2 regions of the Exiguobacterium sp. s166 genome follow, and region 1 is predicted to be linked to the other one. Evidence: predicted binding sites of a transcription regulator. Region 1 holds the regulator's gene; the other holds the start of a gene.
What was found. Region 1 encodes Rex, which represses fermentation and respiration genes when NADH is low (regulators of the CRP and FNR family bind a similar motif). Its sites were predicted from a motif close to TTGTGAAATATTTCACAA; they were not measured.
Positions count from the first base shown of each region.

Region 2: the regulator Rex is predicted to act here: its motif matches at 1,116-1,133, upstream of pflB (formate C-acetyltransferase).

Region 1 covers NZ_JACSMU010000008.1:4,783-15,380, forward strand. Annotated here, with positions in the region: gene KNP93_RS13875 (TVP38/TMEM64 family protein) at 1-445, shown strand, start outside; gene KNP93_RS13880 (flavodoxin) at 464-919, opposite strand; gene KNP93_RS13885 (winged helix-turn-helix transcriptional regulator) at 1,025-1,345, opposite strand; gene KNP93_RS13890 (DoxX family protein) at 1,529-1,927, shown strand; gene KNP93_RS13895 (flavin reductase family protein) at 1,949-2,542, shown strand; gene KNP93_RS13900 (hypothetical protein) at 2,612-3,004, opposite strand; gene KNP93_RS13905 (ABC-F family ATP-binding cassette domain-containing protein) at 3,004-4,905, opposite strand; gene KNP93_RS13910 (redox-sensing transcriptional repressor Rex) at 5,062-5,721, shown strand; gene KNP93_RS13915 (twin-arginine translocase TatA/TatE family subunit) at 5,721-5,924, shown strand; gene tatC (twin-arginine translocase subunit TatC) at 5,932-6,711, shown strand; tRNA gene KNP93_RS13925 (tRNA-Ala) at 6,819-6,891, shown strand; gene KNP93_RS13930 (S8 family serine peptidase) at 7,137-10,598, shown strand, end outside.
Region 2 covers NZ_JACSMU010000005.1:52,472-63,069, forward strand. Annotated here, with positions in the region: gene KNP93_RS11740 (DEAD/DEAH box helicase) at 1-375, opposite strand, end outside; gene KNP93_RS11745 (hypothetical protein) at 404-835, opposite strand; gene pflB (formate C-acetyltransferase) at 1,183-3,432, shown strand; gene pflA (pyruvate formate-lyase-activating protein) at 3,457-4,179, shown strand; gene abc-f (ribosomal protection-like ABC-F family protein) at 4,450-6,132, shown strand; gene rsgA (ribosome small subunit-dependent GTPase A) at 6,210-7,259, opposite strand; gene KNP93_RS11770 (lmo0954 family membrane protein) at 7,531-7,908, shown strand; gene KNP93_RS11775 (PspA/IM30 family protein) at 7,971-8,594, shown strand; gene liaF (cell wall-active antibiotics response protein LiaF) at 8,654-9,373, shown strand; gene KNP93_RS11785 (sensor histidine kinase) at 9,370-10,395, shown strand; gene KNP93_RS11790 (response regulator) at 10,392-10,598, shown strand, end outside.

The sequences.
Region 1 (10,598 bases):
AGGTGGTCTTGCGTTTGGTGCCTGGCTCGGGACGCTGTACACGGTCATCGGAGCGACTCTCGGTGCTATCGTTGCTTTTTTAGTCGCGCAAAAGCTTGGAAACAGACTGATTAAGAAAAAGGAACAGGCGGGAAAAATCGAACAGATTCAGCAACAGCTCGAAAAGAACGGATTCATCTATGTGTTGATCTTCCGTCTGTTGCCAATCTTCAACTTCGATTTGATCAGCTATGCCGCCGGACTATCGAAAGTCCGGTTGCTGTCCTTTTTCCTCGCGACGTTGCTCGGAATCATCCCCGGGACATTTGCCTATAACTTTTTAGGCAGCAGCATCGTCTCGAAGGATCCGCAACTCATCATCGGTGCGATTGTCGTCTTTCTTGTGTTGACGATTGTTCCTTGGTATCTCCAAAAACGCTGGAAAACAAAAAAGAACCTTGGCTGAAGTCGAGGTTCTTTCCGGTTAAGCGTGAAGCCGTTGTGCCCGGACAAAAAATTCATTCGCGAACGTACGACAGGCGGCTTGTTTCTCGGGTGTATCGGGATCAAACTCAATCTTCAGCCCAGGGACGACGATCGTCGCGCCGGCAGATGCAAGCGTCTGTTCCAATGTATCGACGGCTGCACAGTATTTAGGATAATCCAAGTCGCCGGAGCCAAAGGCAGCAGCGGCTAAGCCGTTTAACGTACTTTCCCCCAACTCGTCGACGAAATCTTCAGCTTCGTATGGCAAATCACCGTCTCCCCATGTATACGAGCCGAGTAGCACGGCATCATACTGAGAGAAGTCAGATGGATATAACTGATCAAGCTCTTGTATATGAACCGTACAGCCCTTGCGTTCGAGTTCCGCCCGCAAAAGGTGCACGATATCTTCTGTATTGCCGGACATGCTGACAAAACCAATCATGATGTTCATCTGAATCATCCTTTCTCCAAAACATGAACATCTTTAGTTTAATTGATAATCGTTCTCAATACAAACGGAAATAAAAGCCTCTCCCAAATGGAGAGACTTTTCATGTCAGTCTTGGAGCTCGGCCCATTCTTCGATTGAACGAATGACAGGTTCAAGCTGACGACCTTTGTCAGTCAAACTGTATTGAATTTTAATCGGACGTTCCGGAATGACGGTCCGGATGACAATACCTTCCGCCTCAAGTTCCTTCATGCGCTCCGTCAGCATACGACCAGATAACTCTGGAATCGCATCTTGAATTTCGTTGAAACGACAGGTCTTCGTCATGAGATGACGTAAAATCAAGCCCGTCCACTTCTTGCCCAAAATTTCAAAGGCATGTTCGACTTTCGGACAAAGGGCAGTCGGAATCAATGTTTCTTCCATCAGCACTCATCCTTTCTATAGTCTTAGTATACCCACTCTGATTCAAAATTACGAATTATTTTACTTAAAGTAATAAAATAAACAAAAACAAATCTGTTTACTTTTAGTAAGTGTTAGTTTATAGTCGTATTTAGGTTACTAAAAGTAATTAAAAAACATTAAGTAAAAGGAGTTTTGATCAAGATGATGGATTTAGGATTATTTCTTATTCGATTGGTGATTGGATTAACATTTGCAGCACACGGGACACAAAAATTGTTTGGCTGGTTCGGCGGGCACGGGATTGCAGGGACGGGCGGCTGGTTCGAATCGATCGGGATGAAACCGGGTAAAATGCTTGCGCTTACGGCAGGACTGGCAGAACTGATTGGTGGTTTACTATTTGCCGGTGGATTGTTCTTATGGTTCGCGGCAGCACTGATTATCGGGTCGATGCTCGTTGCAATCATCAAGGTGCACGGGCAAAATGGTTACTGGGTGACACAGAACGGGTACGAATATAACATGGCACTGATCGTCATCGCCCTTGGCGTCGCCTTGATTGGTGCCGGAGACTATTCACTCGCAGCCATGCTCGGGTGATCAGAGAAAGCGGGTAAAAAGATGAAGTTTGATGCACAGTCACTCAGTCCAAAAGAAAACTATAAATTGTTGATCGGGAGTATCATCCCGAGACCGATTGCCTTTGTCACGACGAAAGGAGCGGACGGAACGGTCAATGCCGCCCCGTTTTCCTTCTTCACCGTCGCTTCGAGCCATCCGCCGCAACTGTTGATTGCCGTCCAAAAGACGGATCAGGGCGAAAAAGACACCGCTAAAAATATTTTGTTGAATAAAGAGTTCGTTATCCATATCGTCAGTGAAGAGATTGTCGAAGCCGTCAATGAAACGGCAGCACCTCTTGCTTACGGGGAAAGTGAATTGAACCGGACGAATCTTACGCTGATCGACAGCGATTTGATTGATGTCCCGGCGGTCGCGGAAGCGAAAATCCGGTTTGAGCTGAAACTGTCACAACACATTGAACTGGAAACAGCTGACTTATTAATCGGCGAAGTCATCCGGTATCATGTCGCGGATGAACTCGAGGAGTCGTTCCGGATTGATGCCGACGGTTTAAAAGCAATTGCCCGTCTTGCCGGCAATGATTATGCGAAAATCGGTGATATCTTCACAATTACCCGTCCAACGAAATAAGATAAAGTCATGCCAAATAGACGAGGGAAGCAGATTCGATGTCTGCTTCCCTCGTCTATTTTTTGTTGCTTACTCCATGTTATGGCGTTTACTGTACTGGAAACCGTCGAGTAGATAAAACAGGACGGCGAGCGCCCAAATCCCGACACAGCTGATTAAAAAGGCCGCTAATGGGGAGACGGCACCGTAATACATGATGATCATCGGATCATTCAGTTCGACGAACGACTGAATCGTCAGCAACGTGCAGATCAGACCGGATAATAAACTGATGAACAGTCCGCTCCATGTCTGAATGACAAGACCGATCATACAGGAAATCAGGATAAACAACGGATAAACGGCATTAAACGCATCCGGACGAATGAAAGCCGAGACGTAGTCCGCATACATCGGAACGAAGTAGAGGACACCGGACAATAGTCCTTGGATCAGATTGATCAGATAACTTTTCGAGCGCATCAGTGGAACGACTCCCACTGTTCCATCAAATCAAGCAAGTCGACATCAATCTGATCGCGTTCTGCCGAAAGGGCGGTCGCTTTCGGAATATCATTAAAGACTTCCGGTTCGCACAACAACTGTTCGATTTCGACCGACCGGTTCTCCAACCGTTCAATTTCTTGTTCGAGCTTCTCCAGCTGTTGTTTCTTTTTGCGCGCTTCTTTTTGCGCCTCTTTATCAATCGTCTTCGTCGAAGCGACTTTGATCGCTTTCGCTTCTTCTGCTTCGAGGCGGGCGATTTCTTCCTTCTCGGCTTTTTTCTCCATATAATACGAGTAGTCACCGAGGTAATCGGTCACGCCGTCTGTACTCATCTCGATGACACGTGTCGCGACGCGGTCGATGAAGTAACGGTCGTGGGAGACGAACAGTAACGTGCCTTCGTAATCGACAAGTGCATTTTCGAGGACCATTTTCGAATCAAGATCCAGGTGGTTCGTCGGCTCATCCAGCACAAGCAGATTCGTTTTCCGTAACTTCAGCTTCGCGAGCGCCAGACGTCCGCGTTCACCGCCCGACAATTCATGGACGAGCTTGAAGACATCATCGCCGCTGAACAGGAACTGCCCGAGAACGGACCGGACTTCCTGTTCGCGCATCAACGGCCATTCGTTCCAAATTTCATCAATGACCCGATTGCGGTCGTTCAGTTCCGCCTGCTCCTGATCGTAGTAGCCAATCGAGACGCCAGTACCGAAACGATAGTCACCGAACAGCGGTTTCAGACGGCCGACAAGCACTTTCAGTAACGTCGACTTGCCGATTCCGTTTGGTCCGACAAGCGCCAGTGATTCCGCACGTTGCAGCCGGAACGTAATGTTTTTCGAGACGGCTTCTTCGTAGCCGACAGCGAGTTGATTGACCTGCAGCACATCATTGCCGCTCTGCTTTTCAATCGGGAATGACAGAACCGTACTGCGTTCGTCACCGTCCGGACGGTCGATCCGGTCGACTTTTTCGAGACGCTTGCGGACACTTTGCGCCCGTTTCGTCGTCGTCGCACGGGCGATGTTACGCTGGATGAAGTCCTGCATCTTCGCGATGTCTTCCTGCTGCTGTTCGAACTGTTTCATTTCCTGTTCGTACAGTGCCGCTTTTTGTTCGAGATACTTCGTATAGTTGCCTGTGAATTTCCGCGACACGTTCCGGGACAATTCATAGACGACGTTGACGACTTGATCGAGGAAATAGCGGTCATGGGAAACGATCAGGACAGCACCACGGTAACCGGACAGGTAGCTTTCGAGCCAGGACAACGTATCGATGTCGAGGTGATTGGTCGGCTCATCGAGAATCAACAGTTCCGGTGCCTGGAGTAACATCTTCGCCAGGGCAATCCGGGTCCGCTGTCCACCGGAAAGCGTCTGAATCCGGCGGGAATAATCGTCCGGATAAAAACGCATCCCGTGTAAGACAGAGCGGATGTTGGCTTCGAACTGATAGCCGCCGGCTTCCGAGAAGTCGTGTTGCGCTTGATCGTACGTTTTCAGGAGACGGTCATAGGCAGTCGGATCATTTAAAATGTGCTCCATGCCCATTTCGATTTCCATCCGACGAAGCGCCCGTTCCTGATCCTGCAGATGCTCAAAGACGGTCAGCATCTCGTTCCAAATCGATTCGTTCGACTCGAGTCCGCTGTCCTGCGCGAGATAACCAATCCGGACTTCCTTGCTTTTCATGATCTCCCCCGAGTCATGTGACAGCTCCCCGGCGATGATTTTTAAAAGTGTCGATTTTCCGGCACCGTTTCGTCCGACGAGGGCAATCCGGTCCCGTTCCTGTACTTCGAGTTTAATATTGTCTAAAATCGGCTCTACGCCGAATGATTTTGAGAGTTGGTTTACTTGTAAGAGAATCATATCCATCCATCCTTCCACCCTTTAGTCTATCACGAAAAATCCTGCCGAATATAATATTTGTTACTCTATGTGAAGTGGTTTACAATCAAGGAGAGTAGAATTCTTTGCATTGATTTGGGTGCCACGTCAGAACGTGGCCGAAGGGGGAACTGCAGTATGAATGGGCCAGACACAAAAATACCACAAGCAACGGCGAAACGACTGCCGTTATATTATCGTTTTATCCAAAGTCTCTATAACTCCGGCAAGCTGCGCGTCTCGTCAGCAGAGCTCAGCGAAGCGGTCAAAGTCGACTCTGCGACGATCCGTCGTGACTTTTCCTACTTTGGGGCGTTAGGGAAAAAAGGGTACGGTTATAACGTTCAACATTTGTTAACATTTTTCCGAAAGACACTCAACCAAGACGAGGTCACGAATGTCGCCTTAATCGGGGTCGGACATCTCGGAACAGCGTTTGCAAATTATAACTTTTTAAAGAATAATAGTACTCGTATCGTCATCGCGTTTGACGCCGATGAAGACAAGGTCGGAACAACGACGCAGGACGTTCCGATTTATCACGTCTCGGATATGAAAGAACAAATCAAAGCGAACCATGTCGATGTCGCCATCTTGACGGTACCGTCGCAGTTCGCGCAGTCAGTAGCGGATGAGTTAGTTGAGTACGGTGTGACCGGCATTCTGAACTTTACACCGGCCCGGTTGAATGTCCCGGCCCACGTCCGGGTGCATCACATCGATCTGTCAATCGAGCTGCAGTCGCTCGTCTATTTCATGAAGCATTATTCGCAATCAGCTGAAGGAGTGAAATCATAATGGAAAACTTAATCCCGTTAACACTTGGTATTGGACCGGCAAGCATCGCCTTGATCGGTGTCGTCGCCCTCATTATCTTCGGACCGAAGAAATTACCGGAACTCGGCCGCGCGGCCGGTCAAACGTTAAAAGAGTTCAAGAGTGCGACACACGGCATCATGGAAGATGATAAGGATAAAAAGGACGAAATGAAAGAGAAGTGAGTGAATCATGGCGATCGATCAAGAACAGAGTGTGACATCGCACTTAGATGAACTGCGTAAGCGGATCATCTGGTCGCTCATCATCGTGGTAGTCATGTTTATCGCAGCCTTTCCGCTCGTCCGGCCGCTCGTCCGTTTCTTACAGGCCGACTTAAAGGAACTCGGAATCGGTTTAAATGCGTTTAACGTCGTTGATCCATTGATGTTATATCTGAATCTTGCGTTCATCATCGCAATCGTCTTGGCGTCCCCGTTTTGGATGTATCAGCTTTGGGCGTTCATCCGTCCCGGTCTGCACGATCAAGAACAAAAAGCGACGTTGACGTACATTCCCGTGACGTTTTTCTTATTCCTCGCGGGCGTTTCCTTTTCTTATTTTTGGCTGTTGCCGTTTTTACTTGAAGTATCAACGGAACTCGGACAAGAGCTTGGGATTGAACAGGTCATCGGTGTCGAGAACTATTTCAGTTTCCTGATCCGGTTGACGATTCCGTTTGGTCTGTTGTTCCAGTTACCAGTCGTGACGATGTTTTTGACACGGCTCGGACTCGTAACGCCGTTCTTCATGCGGAAGAATCGGAAGTATGCGTATTTTGCGTTGTTCGTGATCGCGGCGTTGATCTCACCGCCCGACATTACGTCGCATTTGATGATTTCTGTTCCTTTGTTCATCCTCTATGAAATCAGTATCATCATCTCGGCACGGACGTATAAAAAAGTGCTGATCCTGGAGCAACAGGCTGAACTCGAACGACAGGCAGATATGATGCGTGAATTGAACAAATAACGGAAGATTCTCCTTTGCCGGTAAGGTGAGGGAGATTTTTTTGTAAGCGGTCTAATTTTATATTGAAAAAATGAACAGCAATGGGTATACTCATTATAGAAACACACGGGGGCTTAGCTCAGCTGGGAGAGCGTTTGGCTGGCAGCCAAAAGGTCGTCGGTTCGAGCCCGATAGTCTCCATATTGCTTTACCTGCCGAAACCTTGGGAAACCAAGGTTTTTTTTGTCCTTTTTTATTCACCTGTAAGAAATAGATAAGGGAATATAAGGATTTATTCATTTTGTGATGTAATAAACAAACAAATATTTTTAAAAAGCACCAAATTTAAATTGTATATTAAGCGAAAGTTAATTAAACTAAAAATACAGAATTTTCGTTTAATACGTTTTTGCTCCACATTACATTTTTGGAAAAGAGGAAAAGGAATGAAGAAAAAGAAGATTGCTCTGATGGCGGCTGCCCTCATGACATCTTCCAGCCTAGTTCATGCTGAGGGACACGTGTCATCACAAAAAGTGGATGTACAAAAGCCACAAGCACTCTCACTGAAAAAAGCGGGTCAAGAAAAGTCATACAGTCAAAACGAAAAAGTACGGATTGTCGTCGAGCTCGATCAAAAAGCAGCGATTGAACACGCGCAGGCACAAAATAAGCGTTACAGCACGTTAAGCAACACGGAAAAAATTATTCTTAAGAATCAAATCGTCAACAAACAGAAGGAAGTCAAAGCGGCAATTGCCCAAAAAGACATTTCTGTTTCGTATAAAGAAAGCTTCACGACCGTATTGAACGGGTTCAGCGGGGAAGTCAAATATGGTAAAATCAAGGAACTGAAAAAATTAAGCGGGGTCAAAAACGTACATATCGCACACGAATATGCGCGTCCGGAAGTCGAAAAGGGCGCAACACCAAACATGTTACATAGTAAAGACATGGTCAATGCGAAGCAGACATGGCAGGACTACGGCTATAAAGGGGAAGGAACGATCGTTGCCGTCATCGATACGGGAATCGATCCGACGCACAAGGACATGGTCCTCAGTCCGGAGACGAAAGTCGATTTGACGTCGTCAAAAGTCGAAAGCTTTAAATCGTCAAAAGGTTTAAAAGGAAACTACTTCACGGAAAAAGTACCGTACGGCTATAACTATGCGGATCATGACAGCGAAATCCGTGATCTTGGGCCAGGCGCTTCGATGCACGGGATGCACGTCGCCGGTACAGTGGGTGCCAACGGCGATGAAACGAACGGTGGAATCAAAGGGGTTGCACCGGAAACACAACTCCTCGCGATGAAGGTCTTCGGCAATGATCCAGGGATGCCGTCGACATTCAGTGATATCTATATCAAAGCGATTGATGATGCGATTGCGCTAGGAGCAGACGTCATCAACATGAGTCTTGGTTCAACGGCATCCTTCGTCCAAAAAGATGATCCGGAACAAAAAGCAATCGTCAATGCGATGAACAACGGTATTTTATGTGCAATTTCAGCCGGGAACTCGGCATTCGCCGGAAGCGGCGCCGGAAACCCGTACGCGTCGAATCCAGACGTCGGTGTCGTCGGCTCGCCGGGCTTAATCAGCGAATCGCTGCAAGTCGCGTCGGTTGAAAACACACAGCTGACACTCGAAGGAATGGCATTGACGGTCGACGGGCAGGACGCAGGTTACCTCGCTTATCAGAAACAAGACTCGCCGAATCCGATTGCGGTCTTTGATAAAGAGAAGATGGATGTCGTCTATGTTGGTGACGGCAGTGAACCGAACTATGCCGGCAAAGACGTCAAGGATAAAGTCGTCTTCGTCGTCCGGAACGGCAGCTTCAACTACGGCATGATTCAAGCGGAAGCCGAGAAACAAGGCGCGGCCGGTGTCATCGTCCGCGGACGTGTCGATCATGGCGATTACGTCAGCATGGCACTTAATAAACCTACGATTCCGCTCGTCTCGTTAAGCATTGCCGACGGAAACGAACTAGAAGCGAAAGCGAAAGACGGCAAGGCATTGACAGTGACGTTTGACGGAAAAGCAGTCTCGACACCAAACCCGGTCGCAGGCGAAATGTCTGACTTCACATCATGGGGTGTGACGCCGAACCTTGACTTCAAGCCGGAAATCACGGCACCGGGCGGGAAAATCTACTCAACACTCAACGATAACGAATATGGCGTCATGAGCGGAACATCGATGGCAGCACCACACGTCGCCGGTGGAACAGCACTCGTCATGCAGCGGATCGACAAGGACTTCAAGGTCAGTGGAGCGACACGTGTCAAACTCGCGAAGACGATTTTAATGAACACGTCACGTCCGCAGCTCGATAAAGGAAAATACAATGCGGAAGCAAAAACCGGTAACTATTATTCTCCGCGTCGTGAAGGTGCCGGACTGATGGACTTACGTGCGGCGATGAAAACACCGGTCGTCGTTACGGAAACGAAGTCGGGTGAAGGAAAAGCCGCCTTGAAACAAGTCGGCGACAAGTTCAGCTTCACGTTAGACCTGAAGAACTACAGCAATGAGAAGTTGACGTATAAACTTGCCGGAACGGTCCAATCGGATCTCGCCGTCCAAGGTCAAAATTTCCTGGAAGCCAACGGTATATTCAAAAAAGGAACAGTTGATGCGGTTGACGCCAACAAAGGCACGTTCCCGATCTCCTTCACGGTCGGCTCGAAGAAAGCAAGTTCAGTCGCGATTAACGCGAAGAGTACAACAAAAGTCAACGTTACGGTTGATTTAAAAGATACAGTCGATTGGGCAAACGGTGCACCGCTTGAGTCAATCTTCGAAAACGGCTACTTCGTCGAAGGATTCGTCCGTCTGATCGATACGAACAGCAAAAATCCTGAGTTGACAGTTCCGTACGTTGGTTTCAAAGGAGCATGGGACAAAGCACCAATCCTTGATGCACCACTCTACGATGACAACACGTTCTACGGCGTCACAGGTCTTGCGACAGAAGTGAAGGATAACTTCAACCTCCTCGGAACGAATGCTGCAGGCGACGTCGTTAAAGAAAAAGTCTCGTTCTCACCAAACGGTGACGGCAGTGCCGATGAGGCCTTCCCGGTCCTGTCATTCTTACGGAATGCGAAAAAAGTCGAGTACTCGATTCTTGACCGCAATAAATCAACACTCCGCAAACTCGAAACGCAGTCAGACGTCATCAAAAACTATTACGATGGCGGATCGGAAGATGGTTTCACACCGGTGACGAATGCGGCGTGGGATGGAACGGTCAACGGTTCAAAAGTCAAAGATGGTCTGTACTACTACCAAGTGAAATCGGTCGTCGATTATCCGAATGCGAAATGGCAGACGGCTCTATTCCCGATCTACATCGATACGAAAATTCCGGCTGCGACTGTTAAATGGGATGCTGACAAAAAAGCAGTTTCCTGGACAGCCGGTGACCAAGGAACGGGTGTCGCTTCATTCGATATCCTGGTCGACGGAAAAAGTGTCTTGAAACAGCCGCTCGCTCCGTCTGTTAAAAACTACACGCTGACGGATCTGCCAAGCCGGGCGAAAGTCACGTTCGTCGTATCAGATTATGCCGGTAACAGCGTGAAGAAAAACGTCAATACATCAGGTGTCGATAAAGCCGTTCCGAATGTCCAGATCGATACACCGGAAGCACTGGGCTTAACGACATCACAACAAGTGAATGTCTCAGGAAACGTTTCTGATGAGACTGGCGTCAAATCATTCAAAATTAACGGAAAAGCCGTTAAATTACGCTGGGATGCGGTTCAACAACACTATGCATTCAGCCATGACATCACGTATACGACGGATGGTGTGAAGTCGTTTAAAGTCGAAGCCTATGATGGAAAAGGTAATCGTGTTGCCTTCAGCCGTCAAGTCATCATCGACTCGGAG
Region 2 (10,598 bases), on a different contig from region 1:
TCGTCCCGGGGTTCCGACGATGATTTGCGGTTTTTTCTTCAATCGTTCATGCTGGCGTTTGAGTTCGACGCCACCAATGAAGGCACCTGATTTTATGCCGCTTCCTTGCGAAAACAGTTGAATGACTTGATGGATCTGCATGACCAGTTCACGTGTCGGTGCTGTAATCACGACTTGGATATGCGGTTCATTTTCATCAATCAATTCTAATGCAGGAATGACATATGCTAATGTTTTCCCGGTCCCGGTCGGTGCTTCGACCAAAACATCTTTTCTTTCGCGTAATAATGGAATCGCCTGTTCTTGAACCGGCATCATTTTTTCGAAGCGGGCGCGTTCCCATGCTTCTGTAATAAAAGGTTTCATAAAGTCCATAACGTGTATTCTCCTACTCTCTTCTGCATCATTCTGTGACATATTCAAATTGATCGGTCGTTTCGTCACGCAGACCACGTAACGTTTGTGTGTATTCGTTCCCTGCGTCGATGAGCCGGATGTGATATACCACTTCCTGGTCATTCTTTATTTCTTCCGTCAAAATATCAAACCCTTGAATGACCCGGTCTTGAAGTTCATCCGCCAGTTTCGGAAACTGACTGAGCACCGGGTAATCGGATCGGACATCATTCGGGCGACGAATCAGCTTCACCAAGTATTTTTCTTTATATCCGATGAAGTCTTCAAAATCAAAGTCATCTTCAAAACGAATCCAAAAGCCGTCTTCCTCAAACTCCGTAATCATTCCCGTTCGCGGTGTTCCTTCAGTCGATACTTTTAACGTCACCCAATCACCTGCTCTATAATCGGCACGGTCTTCCAACATCGAAAAATCCATTTTATGCACCTCCACGGTCTATATTCCCTTTTTCATTGTCAACGATACGTCATAAAAATACAAGATAACCCGGTGTGACTTTTATCACGATTCGAACTGTCTTGTTTAGATACATATAAAAATAGTGATACAGAATTTAAAATATGGCTTTATTTCGCCCTTTTTCTGTTTTTTAAGCATATTCCAATCACTGGTACACATTTAACGGATTCCTTATGTACCAACGTTTTTCAAGTCCTTTACGCTTTCACCGGGATGTAAAACTCTTCCCCCCTAATGTTTGTTACACTATTCACATAGGGGATGTATCTTGGACTGTTCACCTTAAAAACAAAGGAGTGTTCGTGATGTTACTTGAAAAAACACCAGCATGGCAACAATTCGAAACAGGCGCATGGAACAATCAAATTGACGTAGCTGATTTCATCCGTCGAAACCGGACAGAATACCGGGGAGACGATCAGTTTCTTGCAGGACCAACCGTGGCTACGGAAACACTGTGGCAACAAATCATGAATTTAACAAGTGAAGAACGTTCACGTGGTGGCGTCTATGCCGTCGATGCTTCGATACCTTCAACGATTCTGTCACACGGTCCAGGATACCTCAACCGCGAACTCGAACAAATCGTCGGTCTGCAAACCGACGAACCATTTAAACGTTCCATTCATCCGAACGGCGGGATTCGAATGGTCAATGATGCTTTAGAAGCCTATGGTTTCCAAGCCGATCCCCTCGTAACAAAAACATTTAGTGAATATCGTAAAACACATAATCAAGGCGTGTTCGATGCTTATACGCCTGAAATGCGTGCTGCCCGTAAAGCGGGTATCATCACAGGTCTTCCGGATGCCTATGGACGCGGTCGGATTATCGGAGACTATCGCCGTGTTGCGCTGTACGGTACAGCCTTCTTGATTGCAGGACGGAAACAAGATTTAAAAGACCGCGGCGGCTTCTTATCCGAATCGATGATCCGGGACCGTGAAGAGATGAACGAACAAATTCGGGCGTTACAAGAACTGACCGAGCTCGGTCAACGTTATGACTGCGACTTATCCCGTCCGGCGGAAACCGCCCAAGAAGCGTTCCAATGGGTGTACCTTGCTTACCTCGCTGCAATCAAAGAACAAAATGGGGCTGCGATGTCACTCGGCCGCGTCTCGACGTTCCTTGATATCTATATCGAACGCGATTTACAGTCAGGACGTTTGACGGAACAGACTGCCCAGGAACTTGTCGATCATTTTGTCATGAAGCTGCGAATCGTCAAATTCCTCCGGACACCGGACTACAATGATTTATTCTCCGGTGATCCGACCTGGGTCACGGAATCAATCGGCGGGATGAGTGAGGACGGTCGCTCCAACGTGACAAAAAGTTCGTTCCGCTTCCTGCAGACACTTGTCAATCTCGGTCCGGCTCCAGAACCGAATCTGACGGTCCTCTGGTCCACACAACTACCGCGCGGCTTTAAAGAATTTTGTGCCAAGATGTCGATTCTCTCCAGTTCGATCCAGTATGAAAATGATGATCTGATGTTGCCGATTTATGGCGACGACTACGGCATCGCGTGCTGTGTTTCCGCCATGAAAATCGGGAAGCAAATGCAATTTTTCGGAGCACGGGCGAACTTAGCAAAAGCATTGCTCTATACGTTAAACGGCGGCATGGATGAAAAACTTAAAATTCAAGTTGCTCCAAAGACGAACTTGATTTTAGATGATGTCTTAGATTATGAAACGGTCATGGCTGCTTACGACCGTCAGCTTGACTGGTTGGCGGAACTCTATGTCAATACATTGAACGTCATTCACTTCATGCATGATAAATACAGTTACGAACGCATCGAAATGGCGTTGCACGATCCGGAAATCTTACGGACGATGGCTTGCGGTATCGCCGGACTCTCTGTCGTGGCCGACAGCCTGTCCGCCATTCGTTACGCTAAAGTCTCCCCGATTCGTGATGCTGACGGAATTGCGGTTGATTTTAAAATCGAAGGTGACTTCCCGAAATTCGGAAATAATGATGAACGGGTCGATCAGATGGCGGTTGATCTCGTCAAACTGTTTATGGAAAAAATCCGGAAACATCCGACGTACCGTGATGCTTTACCGACTCAATCCGTCTTGACGATTACTTCAAATGTCGTCTACGGCAAAAAAACCGGCAATACGCCGGACGGACGACGTGCTGGTGAACCATTCGCACCGGGAGCCAATCCAATGCATGGTCGGGATACGAAGGGTGCCGTCGCCGCATTGACTTCCGTCGGGAAATTACCGTATGAACATGCCCTTGACGGCATTTCCTACACGTTCTCCATCGTCCCGAAAGCACTGGGGAAAGATGAACCGACACGAATTCGAAATACAGTCGGACTGCTTGACGGCTACATGGGCGGAACTACTTCAAAAGGACATCACTTAAACGTCAATGTCTTCGACCGGGAGACATTACTCGATGCGATGGAACATCCGGAACTTTATCCCCAATTGACGATCCGCGTTTCCGGTTACGCCGTCAACTTCATCAAGTTGACCCGCGAACAGCAAATCGACGTCATCAACCGGACGTTCCACGGTGCACTTTAACTGAAAGAAAGGACTGAAATGGCTATGACAATCGGAACGATTCATTCTGTTGAATCCTGCGGCACGGTCGACGGACCGGGTATTCGCTTCATCGTCTTCACGCAAGGCTGTCCTTTACGTTGCCAATACTGCCACAATGCGGATACGTGGGAATTCGGATGTGGTCGTTCCGTCTCGGCAACGGAAATCATTGAAGAAGCGGAAAGTTACCGATCATTTTTTGAAGCAACAGGCGGTGGTATCACATTTTCCGGCGGAGAACCCCTTGCCCAACCGGAATTTTTGGAAGCAGCACTTCGGGAAGCAAAACAAAAAGGCTTGCATACCGTCATCGATACAGCCGGTTCGGTCGTCCCTAAAAATATCGACCGGATTCTCGATTACACGGATCTCGTGTTACTCGACATTAAGCATATTGATGATGCGACCTGCCGGATTCTGACGGGGCGCAGTAATGCCAATACGCTTGCCTTTGCCAAACGGTTGGCAGAACGGAACATTCCCGTCTGGATCCGCCACGTTCTCGTGCCCGGTTTGACGATGACGGAGACGTTCCTGCGCCAGACCGGTGAATTCATCCGGACACTCGGTAATGTCGAACGGATCGAAGTACTTCCTTATCATCAGCTTGGCGTCTACAAATGGGAAGCGCTCGGTCTCGATTATCCATTAGCGGATGTTCTGCCGCCAAATCCAGAGGAAGCTGCTGCGGCTCAAGTATTGCTTGATTCTTACTTGTCTTGCTGACGACAAGTTGCTACACTGAACACATAGTCTATGAATAGGAGGTACAATACCGAAATGAAGCATTCACTCGCTACTGTCTAATGATGAAAGAATTCATCACTTTCGCAATGAGTTGCGGATGACTGACGCTACGAGTCTGCTCATTTTCGGTATTTCCGTCATTCGGAATATACCTTCTTTGATCTGCCCTCCTGCACACCATCCGCTCGCTTTCGGATGGTGTGTTTTCATTTCATCAATGCTGAAATGAACCCAAAAGGAGCTGAACATATGCCTGCAGAAATCTTATCTTTTCATGATGTACGCTTTGATCTTCCACAACAGACGTTGTTTCAACACGTGTCATTTTCCATCCGTCCCGGTGAGCATATTGCTTTGGTCGGTTCCAATGGTGTCGGTAAAACGACACTCTTCCAGCTGATTTTAAAACAGCTTCAGCCGACGGAAGGAAACATCTTCCGCGGCTATACGAACGTTGGACATGTCGCCCAACATCTCACTTCCAGTACACCGGCCATTCGGCTTGTTGAACAGGCTGACCGAGTACGTTACGAAGCAAGGGAAGCGGCTCTCCACTCATCGTCACTCGAAAACTACCAAGCTGCGCTCGATCTCGATGCTTTTTCACTTGAGACAGACGCCGCTCGGGCGTTAAAAGAAGTGCAATTGCCGGAACACGTCTGGACACACCCATTCGATACACTGAGCGGCGGCGAGCAGACACGCATTCAACTCGCCTGCCTGTTGGTCCAACAGCCGGATTTCATTCTGCTCGACGAACCGACCAATCACTTGGACTCGGATACGCTGGATTGGTTGATTCACTGGATGCATCAAACGCCGCTTACCATCCTGTATGTGTCACATGAGCGGGCTTTTATCGATGCGACAGCCGAGGCTGTCCTTGAACTGACTCCGAGTCAGGCAACGCGGTATAAAGGAAACTACCAAGCGTATTGTGAGCAAAAAGAACAGGAACGCCTGACGCAGGAACGCGAGTATGAAAAGCAGGAAAAAACGCGAAAGGAACTCAAACGGATGATTACCCAGTATCAAAATTGGCATCAGCAAGCTGTCGCTCACGCCAGTGAACGGAATCCTTACGCCAAGAAAAAAGCAGCAAAACAAGCTAAAAAATTTAAGGCGAAAGAAAAACAACTCGAGCAGGTGCTCGACCGCCGTGTCGCTAAACCGGAATCCCCGTCCTCCGTTCATGTAGCCTTTGAAGCGGCATCGTTTGCCGCCAAGCAGTTGCTTGCACTGGACGCCGTTTCCTTTTCGTACGATGACCGGACATTGTTTCAAAAACTGAGTTTTTCCATACAACAAGGCGACCGGATTGCCGTCATCGGTCGGAATGGTTCCGGCAAGACGACTTTGCTCCGGCTAATTCGAGGGGAGCTCAACCCGACGGAAGGAACGGTGACACGCCATCCTGCTCTGACAGTCGGTTACTTTTCGCAGGCACTTGCGGATTTACCGACTTCCGGCTCTCTGCTCGACACGTTGATGCAGGAAACGACGATTTCTGAGACCGATGCCCGGACGCTGCTCGCTTGTTTTCTATTTCGCCGGGATCAGGTATATAAACCAATTACTGAAGCAAGCATGGGTGAACGGTGCCGGATTGCGTTCTTACGCCTTTACTTTTCCGGTGCCCGTCTGTTGATTCTCGATGAGCCGACCAACTACCTTGATTTGACGACCCGCGAACAAATCGAAGCCGCCCTCGATGTCTTTCCGGGTGAATTGTTGTTCGTATCACATGACCGTTACTTTAACGACCGTCTTTCGAACCGGACCATCTCGCTCGATCCACATGAACATGCGACCGTTCATCCGGTCGGGACAAAACAATTGCGCGAACAGCAGCCGAGTGACATTGAGGTCATTCAAAATGATTTGAAACGTCTTGAAGATTTGACGGGTACGATCGATTTTGACCGTGATTAAAGATCTTTTCAACAAAAGGAACGACACCTTCTCTGATTCGTCAGAAAGGTGTCGTTCCTTTGTGATTTTAAATAAAATCATCGTTTTTGATACTTCAGTTTCGTCCGTGCCTGGGCCTGTTTGTGAATCTTTTTCCACTTCTCTTTTTCTGCTGCCTGAAGAGCTGCATTTTGCTTTCGTTCTGCATAAGCGACTTCACGTTTCAGCTTCAGGAAACTGTCCCACCGTTCGCGCGACAGCTTTCCATCTGCCAAAGCGGCTTGGACAGCACAGCCTGGTTCTTCTACGTGCTGACAGTCCCGGAAACGGCAGGATTCCGCCAGCTCCTCAATATCCGAGAAGGTCGCTGCCAGTCCTTCTGTTCCGTCCCATAATCCGAGTTCCCGCATTCCCGGTGTATCGACGAGTAACAGACCGTTCGACAATCGTTTTAACTCCCGGTGTGTCGTCGTATGCCGGCCCCGTTCATCATCTTCCCGGACACCGCCCGTTTCCATCAGCTGTTCTTCTGCCAACGCATTGACGAGTGTCGATTTCCCGACGCCGGATGAGCCGACCAGGACAATCGTCTCCCGTGGGTGCAACGCGTCTCTTAATTCGGTCACCCCGTCACCCGTCAACGAATCCACAGCGAAATACGGTGTCCCAAAGGCGACGGTTTCCATCTCCGACAGGAACTCGTCGACCGAATCCACTAAACTTTTTTTCGTCAAGACGATAAGTGGTGTGACCCCGGCTTCCCAGGCGACCGTCAGATATCGTTCCAGGCGACGCACGTTAAAATCATGTCCAAATGCCATGACGAGCAATGCAATGTCGACATTCGCACAAATAACTTGTTCCTCGGTTTCCGTTCCGGCTGCTTTTCTGGAAAATTGCGTACTTCGCGGCAAGACACGTTCAATCCGTCCCTTACCGGCTTCCCGTCCGCTCTGAATCACCCAGTCCCCGACTGCCGGCAATTCGGATTTCGTCATGGCTTCAAATCGCAGCTTTCCGGATAACTCACTTAATGTTTCCCCGTCAGCCGTCATCACACGGAACTGTTTTTGAAAGACTGCCGTGACACGACCTAACTGTTCATTTATACCGACTTCATGTGCCGGTACTTTACCCCATTCGTTCAAATGGTCTCCTCCTCTGATTTAAGGGAGGGAAACCCCTCCCTGTGTTCCGATATGGTTTTCTGTTATGTGGCTGATTGCATACATAAAAACACCACTCCTCTCGTTTCTTATAGTCGAATTTTACCATATTCTATTCAGCTGACCTAGTAGACTCATTAAAGTCAGACTTCCCTCCTCCGCCTCAAGTCGGAGATGATTCCGGTCCGAAGGGCGTCGTGATTGCGGATTCACTTCGGTAAGATAAGAGTATCAAGAAAAAGGAGGCTTCATCATGAAGCAATCAAAAGGAAAACAGGTCTTGATGGCACTTGCCGGTCTCGCCCTTCTCGCTGTCGTCATCGGTACATTACCGCATATGATCGGACTCGGGCTCGGCGCGCTACTCGCTTTTTACGCCATCAGTAAGTTTATCCAAACATCAAGCGTTTTCGCGAAAATCGGATTTGGACTGTTCGCAGCAATCGGAATCGGTGTTGCCCTATCAAACATCTGGGCTGTTGTCGGGATCGCTGCCGCACTTGCACTCTACATCGGATACATGCGTATGAAACTGCAACGTGTTGATTTGAATCAACTGTTCGCCCGCCGTCGTCCGGCCGCATCGTCCCACTTTGAAGCCGATTGGCAAAATCTCGATCAAAAACGCTAACAAATGGACAGTACATCACGAACCGATACTTTGTAGATTTAACATCCAAGGAGGAATTTTTGATGAAAAACGTATTCGATCAATTAAATGAGTTTGCCAATCAAATGATGACAGAAGTAAAAAAAGCCGCCGATCAGGGAGAAGCACCTGCTAAAAAGCTGGTCCGCCACATCCGGACAACCGAATCGGACTTAAAAGAAATCGACCGTTTACTGGAACGTCAACGGACGTTGCTTGTTGAACTGACACAAAAACAGGATGAAGCGAAGGAACTCGCAGATAAACGTTTTACACAAGTTGAAATCGCCAAAGAAGCAGGCGAACAAGAACTTGCAGAACGGGCGGCCATCGAGTCGAAACATTACGGGGAACAGTTCCGCTTCTTTGAAGAACTGATTGTCGAAACGAAACGTGAGCTCAATCAGCTCGAACGGGAAGCACTGGAATTGAAACTGAAGCTGGAAGACTTACAAAACAAACGGTATGAATGGATGATGCGTGAAAACGTCTCGAATTTAAAATCGAAGATGAACCAGGTGCTAGAACGCGAACCAAATGCTACTATTAAACAAGAACAACATCCATTCACAACAAACGAACCTGAAACGAAAGAAGAGGAAGCGCCGATTGCAGAAGATGATATTGATGCGCGGATTGCCGATCTCGAACGTCGTTTCCAAAAATAAGTATTCGGACGAAGGAGGCATTCTTGCCTCCCTTTGTCATGTCAGGAAGGAGATTGCCCGTGCGACGATTAAGTACAAAACAACTAGTCGGCTACGTGTCGATCCTGTTTGCTCTCGGACTCTTCTATGATTTGATGACAGGCGCGGGAAATGTATTATTCGGAGTGCTTTTCCCCTTCCTCCTGTATTATGTCGGGATTCATTTCCGAAAAAGAAATCATGAAAAACTGGCTATCCTGTTTTACATCGTTGGTACAATCATCTTAGCCGGTGTCGTCCTCAGTTCGGCAGCGATCGGATTCGTCATCGCCGGTATTCTGCTGTATCTCGGAATCATTCTCGTAACCCGTCACTCTGTCCGGGAATTTTTCTTCTCAAAAATTTCACCGAGCTTATATGAGGAGGAAGGCATTAAGATTCAACCGGCCTATTCTTTTGCGACACAACAGGAACTTCCCTACGTTTTAAAAGATTTGAGCGAACAATTCATCGTCCGTGATCTCGAAATCGACTTGACGCATGCTTATGTTCCGGAAGGCGAAACACTGATCGTCGTCAGTGGTGTCGTCGGTGATGTCCGAATCCTGTTACCGTCCGGTTACGATTACACGCTCGATACATCGATTGGTTTCGGGAGCGTCAAGACAGATGTCCGTCGTATTCCGACTTTCTTTAATCGCCGAATCCAGTACCGTGCCCCCGAATATGACGAGGCTGTCCGAAAAGTCCGGATTCATGTCATGCTTGGAATCGGGAACGTGGAGGTGACCTCGATATGAAACGTGATCAATTTCCGCTTGGTGTCATCGCACTCCAGGTCATGACCGGTTTTTTGACGGCTGTGATGACGACGTTATTATTTCTAAGTACACGCCAAGTCAATTGGCATGTACTTTTCGTCCGTCAACAGGACTTTCCTGTTTTTCTGCTCGTCATCGGTTTATCGCTTTTATTACCGTTAGCAGTTGGCAGTATCCACTATTTCTTTTTACGGCGCGATTTCAAGAGAGTCACAACGGCCATCATTGAACTGGAGCAAGGAAAAGAAGTGACAATTGTCAACGGTCCTTATTTCCACACGCTGACACGTCTGTCGCGGATCGGGAAACGGATTGATGAACAGGTCGAAACCGTTCAAAAAATCAGTACCCGTCCCCAACACATCGAACAAGTCCGTGTCCAGGCCATTACAGAAGAGCGAAAACGGCTGGCCCGTGATTTACACGACTCTGTTTCCCAGCAGCTGTATGCCATCTCGATGATGACGACAGCAGCGAAACAGACGATTCTGACGCAACCTGAAACAGCTGCCAAACAAATCGATTTGGTCGAAACAATGGCCCAGACGGCACAGTCAGAAATGCGTTCCCTGTTATTACAATTACGCCCGGTCGAACTCGAAGGCATGACCCTTCAGCAAGGCCTGACTCAATTGTTGGAAGAGTTATCAAGAAAGCAGTCCACCGAGCTGAGTTGGAAGCTTGAATCCATCGAATTACCCCGCCCGATTGAGAACGAATTGTTCCGGATTGTCCAAGAAGGACTGACCAATGCATTGCGCCATGCCAAAGCGTCACATATGGACATCGAACTTCGTCAATTCAATGATACAGTCATCTTAAGCATGAATGATGACGGCGTTGGTTTTATCGTCGATGAAAAAAAACTCGCTTCTTACGGCATCAATTCGATGCGGGAACGGACAGCTGAGATGGGTGGAGCGATTCGTCTCGTCAGTGTTCCGGGACAAGGAACGCAAATTGAAGTAAAATTAAGAAAAGATCGGATGGTGCAAGTATGATACGTGTGTTATTAGTCGATGATCACGAAATGGTCCGTGCAGGTGTTTCTGCTTTTTTGTCCACTCAACCAGATATCGAGGTCGTAGCAGAAGCATCGGACGGACAAGCAGGTGCTGAGCTTGCATTGAAACATCGTCCGGATGTCGTTTTAATGGATTTAGTCATGGAGCCGGTCGATGGCGTTGAAGGAACACGGTTGATT